3 regions of the Vallitalea maricola genome follow, and region 2 is predicted to be linked to each of the others. Evidence: predicted binding sites of a transcription regulator. Region 2 holds the regulator's gene; each other region holds the start of a gene.
What was found. Region 2 encodes Rex, which represses fermentation and respiration genes when NADH is low (regulators of the CRP and FNR family bind a similar motif). Its sites were predicted from a motif close to ATTGTTAANTANTTAACAAT; they were not measured.
Positions count from the first base shown of each region.

Region 1: the regulator Rex is predicted to act here: its motif matches at 868-887, upstream of nuoE (NADH-quinone oxidoreductase subunit NuoE).
Region 3: the regulator Rex is predicted to act here: its motif matches at 948-967, upstream of AACQ14_RS18470 ((2Fe-2S) ferredoxin domain-containing protein).

Region 1 covers NZ_BTPU01000035.1:103,795-106,076, forward strand. Annotated here, with positions in the region: gene AACQ14_RS11805 (PHP domain-containing protein) at 1-487, shown strand, start outside; gene nuoE (NADH-quinone oxidoreductase subunit NuoE) at 954-1,433, shown strand; gene AACQ14_RS11815 ((2Fe-2S) ferredoxin domain-containing protein) at 1,460-1,855, shown strand; gene AACQ14_RS11820 (NADH-ubiquinone oxidoreductase-F iron-sulfur binding region domain-containing protein) at 1,878-2,282, shown strand, end outside.
Region 2 covers NZ_BTPU01000007.1:26,327-28,608, reverse strand. Annotated here, with positions in the region: gene AACQ14_RS02650 (coiled-coil domain-containing protein) at 1-433, opposite strand, end outside; gene AACQ14_RS02645 (redox-sensing transcriptional repressor Rex) at 633-1,265, opposite strand; gene AACQ14_RS02640 (helix-turn-helix domain-containing protein) at 1,706-2,101, opposite strand.
Region 3 covers NZ_BTPU01000070.1:10,403-12,684, reverse strand. Annotated here, with positions in the region: gene AACQ14_RS18475 (ROK family transcriptional regulator) at 1-833, opposite strand, end outside; gene AACQ14_RS18470 ((2Fe-2S) ferredoxin domain-containing protein) at 1,203-1,454, shown strand; gene AACQ14_RS18465 ([Fe-Fe] hydrogenase large subunit C-terminal domain-containing protein) at 1,467-2,282, shown strand, end outside.

The sequences.
Region 1 (2,282 bases), on a different contig from region 2:
AATACATGTTGTAGGGTTGTTCCCTGACATTGAGAGTGTATACAATGTTCAAAGCAAATTATATAGTAAATTACCCTATATTAAGAATAAATCTACTGTTTTTGGACATCAATATGTTTTGGATGAGAATGATGACATTATAAAAGAACTGGATAAACTTCTACTAACATCTGTTGCAATGTCATTAAATGAAGTTATAAATTTGATACATGATAACAATGGAATAGCAATACCTGCTCACATTGATAGACCTAGTTATAGTATATTAGCTAATATAGGATTTATACCAGACGATTTGAATACTTCTATACTCGAGATTTCTAGATTTTCTAACTTAGATACTTATAGACAAAAATACAAAGACTATCATATTATACAATCTTCAGATGCTCATGAATTAGGGTATATTGGAATTAAAAAAAATTCATTAGAAGTTAATGAAAAAAATATAGAATCAATATTTAACGCACTCAAACAATATGAATAGATAAGAAAATAATTTGAACTAATTTTATAAAGTGAATTGTTAATAATAATTAATATTATTAAGTAAAAGTCATAGTGCTTATAAATATTCATTAATGGTTGTAATAGTAACAATTCTAGTTCAATTTATATATATACTAATGTGTTGGATTGATGTATTTTCTAATGTTATTAATTAAACACATTATTGCATATTTAAACATGAGAATTTTAATAGACTTTCCTTTTTAAGTTTATTATGCATTATACTTTAATAAATAAGGTTAAATATCCGTACCCTTTTGTTATTTTAATTGAAAAATACTTGGTTATTTGTAAAACTTGTAGAAAAAACATGATATTTATGATTTAACCCCATAAAATGGTAATAATGCAGCTTTTCGTGTTAAATATATAACTTTGGTTTATAATTAATAAATTAATATAATTTGTTAATCATTTACATTATATAATAAGGAGGTAAGCAAATGGCAGCTAATTCAGCATTAACAGATGAAAAGTTCCAAGAATTGGAGCAGTATATTGATGCAATGCCAACTACAAAAGGAGAACTCATACGTGTTTTACATAAAGCACAAGATATTTTTGGATATTTACCAGAAGAAGTTCAAAAATTTGTAGGAAAAAAATTAAAAATATCAACAGCAAAAGTATTTGGAGTAGTTACATTCTATTCTTATTTCACAATGACTCCGAAAGGTGAATTTAACATTTCAATATGTATGGGTACAGCTTGTTATGTTAGAGGTGCTGAAGATGTTTTGAATGAATTAAAAAAAGAGTTGAAAATTGAAGTTGGTGAAACAACACCAGATGGTAAATTTTCACTACAATCACTCCGTTGTGTAGGGGCTTGTGGACTTGCTCCAGTTGTTATGGTTGAAGATAAAGTCTATGGTCGTGTAACACCAGATATGGTCAAGGATATTCTTGCAGAATACAAATAATTGTATTTTAAAAAGGAGGAAAAAAAATGGCAAAGATTAAATCTTTTGATGAACTTAAAAAAATCAAAGAAAAAGTTCAATCAAATGTAGAATTAAGAGAAAAAGGCGAAAACATTGATAATTTAATACAAATAAAAGTTGCTATGGCTACATGTGGTATTGCATCTGGTGCTAGAGAAGTAATGAATTTCCTAATTGATGAATTAGCAAAAGAAGGCATTAACAACGTAGTTGTAACACAAACTGGTTGTATGGGATATTGTTATGCAGAACCAACAATTGAATTAACTATGCCAAATAGCGAACCAGTTGTATATGGTGATGTAACAATAGAAAGAGCAAAAGAGGTTATTGAAAAACATATTAAAAAAGGCGAGTTAATTGATGGAATAATCCCTGTAACTCATAAAACTATTGAATAAAAAAAGTTAGGAGGCTTAAAAGATGTCTAACTATAAAATGCATATATTGGTTTGCGGAGGTACTGGATGTATATCTGCAAAATCCGAGGAAATAGTTGATAATCTAAAGGAACAACTAAAAATCAACAACATGGACAACGAGGTTAAAGTACTAAAAACTGGTTGTTTTGGTTTCTGTGAAAAAGGTCCAGTTGTAAAAATATTGCCAGATAATACATTCTATGTTCAAGTACAACCAGAAGATGCTGAAGAGATCGTAAAAGAGCATATTGTAAAAGGTAGAAAAGTAGCAAGATTATTATTTGAAGATCCTGAAACAAAAGCAAAAGTTAGCGATTCTAAGAATATGGATTTCTATAAAAAGCAAATGCGTATTGCCCTTAGAAACTGTGGATTTATAGATCCAAGTAATATTGATGAATATATT
Region 2 (2,282 bases):
TAGTATTAAACATTCGCATATAACAATCTTGCATTGTATATTCTAACAATTCTTTATTAGTCGTTTGAATTTCTCTTGGCATATTCTCCATTCTTGATTCCATCTTATCTATCTTAACTTTTATGTCATTGATATATTTCTTGCTTTTTTCCATTTCGCCTATTGCTTTATCATCTTCATCTTCTATGGCTTCTTTCATATTATCAACTATATCAACCATCATTTTCTTTTTAAGTAAAGTATATTCCTTCAAATCGTTAGTAAGTTGTCCTTGTTCACCAAGGAGTTTATTAAGCTTTTTTTCAAGTTCAACTATTTTTTTTGGTTTTCTATTATTTTTAAATAGTTCATGCCATCTATTGTCCAATGTTAATATATGTACTTTTTTTTCTATATTAATTGGCTTCTCTATCTTTTGCTTTGAAAAAAACATGCTTTCACGTCCTTATTATTTATATATACTTAATTTAAACCTACTTAGTAATATAATAAAAATTTTCTATATTAATTATATCGTAACAAACTCTTATATTCTATAGCACAATATAATTAAAAGGTACCCATATATATGAGTACCTAATACCTCTAAGAATAGTTATTCATTCTTAAAAACATAAATTACAGACGCTTATTTATATTCTCTCTTTGATATTATATGACAGAGTCATAAGACTATCCAACAAATGTACATTTTCAACTATAACATTTTTATTGGATAATTTCAGGTCAATAGGAGCAAAATTCCATATTCCTTTTATACCATAACTAACTAAGTCATTAGCAACTTTTGGTGCTTTTTGCTTAGGTAATGTTAAAATTGCCAAATCAATACTATTTTCTTTTATGAAATTTCCCATTTCATCTAAATCCTTAATCTCAATGCCTCTTACAGTTATACCGATAAGCCTCGGGTTAACATCAAATAATCCTTTAACTTCAAAACCTCTTTTATCAAAATTAGTATAATTAGCAAGTGCTTGACCCAAGTTTCCTGCTCCAACAATAATTGTATTATATTTATTCTCAAGACCAAGTATCTTACCTATAGCGTTATATAAATATTCAACATTATAGCCGTAACCTTGCTGACCAAAACCGCCAAAATTATTTAAATCTTGTCTTATTTGAGAAGCTGTTACACCCATTCTGTTACTCAATTCTTTGGAGGAAATCCTTACAACATCGTTTTCTAATAAGTCTCCTAAGTATCTGTAGTATTTTGGTAATCTTTTAATTACCGCTGTTGATATTTTCTTTTGTATCATATAATCAATCCCCAATCCTTGATACTATTTTGGAACTTTTATACAAATAATTATATATGGTTGTTAAATCTATGTCAAATAATCAAATGCTGATAAACCCTTATTGTTTATGTATTATCATAGTATAAATTATTAACACAAATCCTATATTTAGTAAATATAGTTAAAAACAATCAATTGTTTATTGTATACAATCTATATTTTATAAATTATACCATAAAACTCTGGTATTTTACCAGCTTTTTCTAGAAAATTATACTTATAAAAAATTTTAATATCCTAAATTTCATACATATTTGTATTCCATAAACGCTGTATGTTACTTGCAACATATAAAATGGATATAAAAAATTAATTCTATACCCTTTTTTAATTGTTAAGTTTAATTATATATTTTTTAATATAAATACCTTGATATTACTATTAACTTAATATATTATCTATAAAAATTCTTTTCCTAAATATTTATTAATAGCATCTTTAGTTTTTTTTGTATAGTTTGCATCAGTGTATAATATTCTTTGTATTGTTCTTTGAGATAAATTGGATTCTTTTGCTAGATCCTTGATAGTTATTTTATTCTCAACCATATAATTCCCTAGCTCTTTTCTCTTTATCTCGTCTTTTTTGTATTGTCTATTGTAAAAATAAGTAGTATTGACCTTAGAACTTATTTGTCCTAATTTTCTTTTACGTTGGTAATCAAGACATTTTTCACATTGCTTAACACCTCTAATAAGTGATTCTTGTGATAGAGGTTTACCACACCTTATACATTGTTTTCTCTCCACACGAGCTTTTCTCAATTTTTTCATATAACCTGCATTACGACTCAAGTCATCATCCCCTTTAGAAAAGTTCTTTTATCATATATATGTTGTCCCAAAGAAATTTATTCTTATGTATGAACAAATAGGTTACTTCTCGTTTGGCAAAGAACTATCACAATAGATATTTATATATTTACCAAAAACCTCTAATTTTAAACCCTTAAACTTTTCAAAACCAGTGATTAAT
Region 3 (2,282 bases), on a different contig from region 2:
CTATAAACCTTTTCTATTGCCCCCTTGGAACAATAAGCTTCCAAATGACCTTTTTTGCCGCAATAACATTCTTCACCATCAGATTGAATTATCATATGACCAATCTTACCAGCAAGATTATTTTTACCTCTCACCAATTGATTGTTACATATAATACTACCCCCAACACCTTCACCTAAATAAATATATATCAGACTCTTTTTACTATTACTTAGCTTATTATTAATCAGATATTCTCCAATTAAATCCGTATTGACATTATTTTCAACCATTATTACACAATTATATCTTTCCTCTAAAAATCTCTTGATAGGTACATCTTCAATACCTTTCTTAAGCTTTAATATGGTGCCTGATTTATAATCTAATATACCTCTTGATGCAACACCAATACCCAACAGCTTGTCTTTACTAATCTGCGCATTGTTTATAGATGCCGTTATTAGCTTATCTAACTCTTCCAATAAAATATCTGCATTATTTATAGCTACTATACTTAAAATATCTTTATAGATGATCTCTGACTTAAGATTAGTGATGCATATATATATATTACTCTTGGAAATATTGATACCTATTATATAGCTGGCATTTTTATTAACTATAAGACTTATTGGCTTTCTCCCTACATAAGTATCTTCTTTACCAACTTCCATAACTAAGTCTTCCTTAATTAGATTTTCAACAATTCTGGAAACCGAAGGTGCTGATAATTTTAATGTCTTCTCTATGTCAGTTCTTGATATTGGTCCATCTTTCAATATCATCTTGAAAATCTTAATCTTATTAATTGATTTCATTTGAGATTTACCCTTTTTTTCAATCTTGAACAATAAAATCTCCTCCATAAAAGTTTTATTAATTGATATAATATTATACAAAATATGAATTTTTTTCAATAGTATTGTATATTAAAAATAAAATAATGCTATAATTGGTTAATATTTTTTGTTAATAAATTAACAAAATCATTGACTTTTTTTTAATTTTTGTTAATATATATATGAACCTAATAAAATAGACTTATGTATTAGCATATAAAAACAGTTAGATAAAAAACTCATATTAATTATATGCCAAAATATTATATAATCAACAAATATATATATACATCTTTCTATTAATAACTAAAAATTTCATTTAATATATTTAACAAATTTTATAGGTAATACATAATTATTATATTAAAAGGAGTGGTTAAAATGTTAACAATTAATATTTGTATAGGTAGTGCATGCCATTTAAAAGGGTCTTATTCAGTCATTTCAAAGCTCCAAGAATTAGTTAAAAATCAATCTTTAGAAGATAAAGTTGAAATAAAAGGTGCTTTTTGTCTTGGTAGATGCACCGAAGCAGTATCAGTCAAAGTAGACGATAAAATATATTCAGTCTGTCCTACTACAACTGAAGAATTTTTCAATAACGAAATCTTGACTAAGTTACCACAACAATAAGGAGGTTTTATTATGAAGATAATGGATTTTTTACCTGCTAATTGTAAGAATTGTTATAAGTGCGTAAGAAATTGCCACGTAAAAGCAATAAGAATAGTTGATGACCAAGCACAGATCATGGAAGACCATTGTATCGGTTGCGGACAATGTTTTGTAGTCTGTCCACAGAATGCCAGAAATATAAAAAGTGATTTAAGTGCTATAAAGAATTCTATACAAAGTACTAAAAAAATGGTTGTTACATTAGCACCCTCTTATAGTGGTATTTATAAAAAACCTAAAAAACTTATAGCTGCTCTAAGAGCACTTGGTTTTGAAGTAATAGAAGAAACAGCAATAGGTGCAGAAATCGTAAGTGATCTCTATAAGGAATATATGTGTAATCATAATGATAAGAAGAACCTGATTACTTCATGTTGTCCTTCAGTGAACTTATTGATACAACGTTACTATCCAGAATTACTTCCCTACCTGCTTCCTGTAGTATCCCCTATGATAGCCCATAGCATATTATTAAAAGAAAAATATGGTCAAAATTCATTTATTACTTTTGTAGGACCATGTATTTCTAAAAGATGTGAAGCTTTTGGTTACCAAGAAACAGGAGATATTGACGCTATTCTATCATTTGAAGAACTTGATACATGGTTACATGAAGAAGGAATAATACTAAATGACCTAGAAGACTCATACCTTGATTCATCAGCCTCCTCATATGGTCAAAGATATCCTCTAGAAGGTGGTATTTTAAAAGGAATTGATGATGACATTACTAAAAATGGATATCGTTCAGTGAGTGTTACAGGAATAGAAGACTGCAAAAATCTA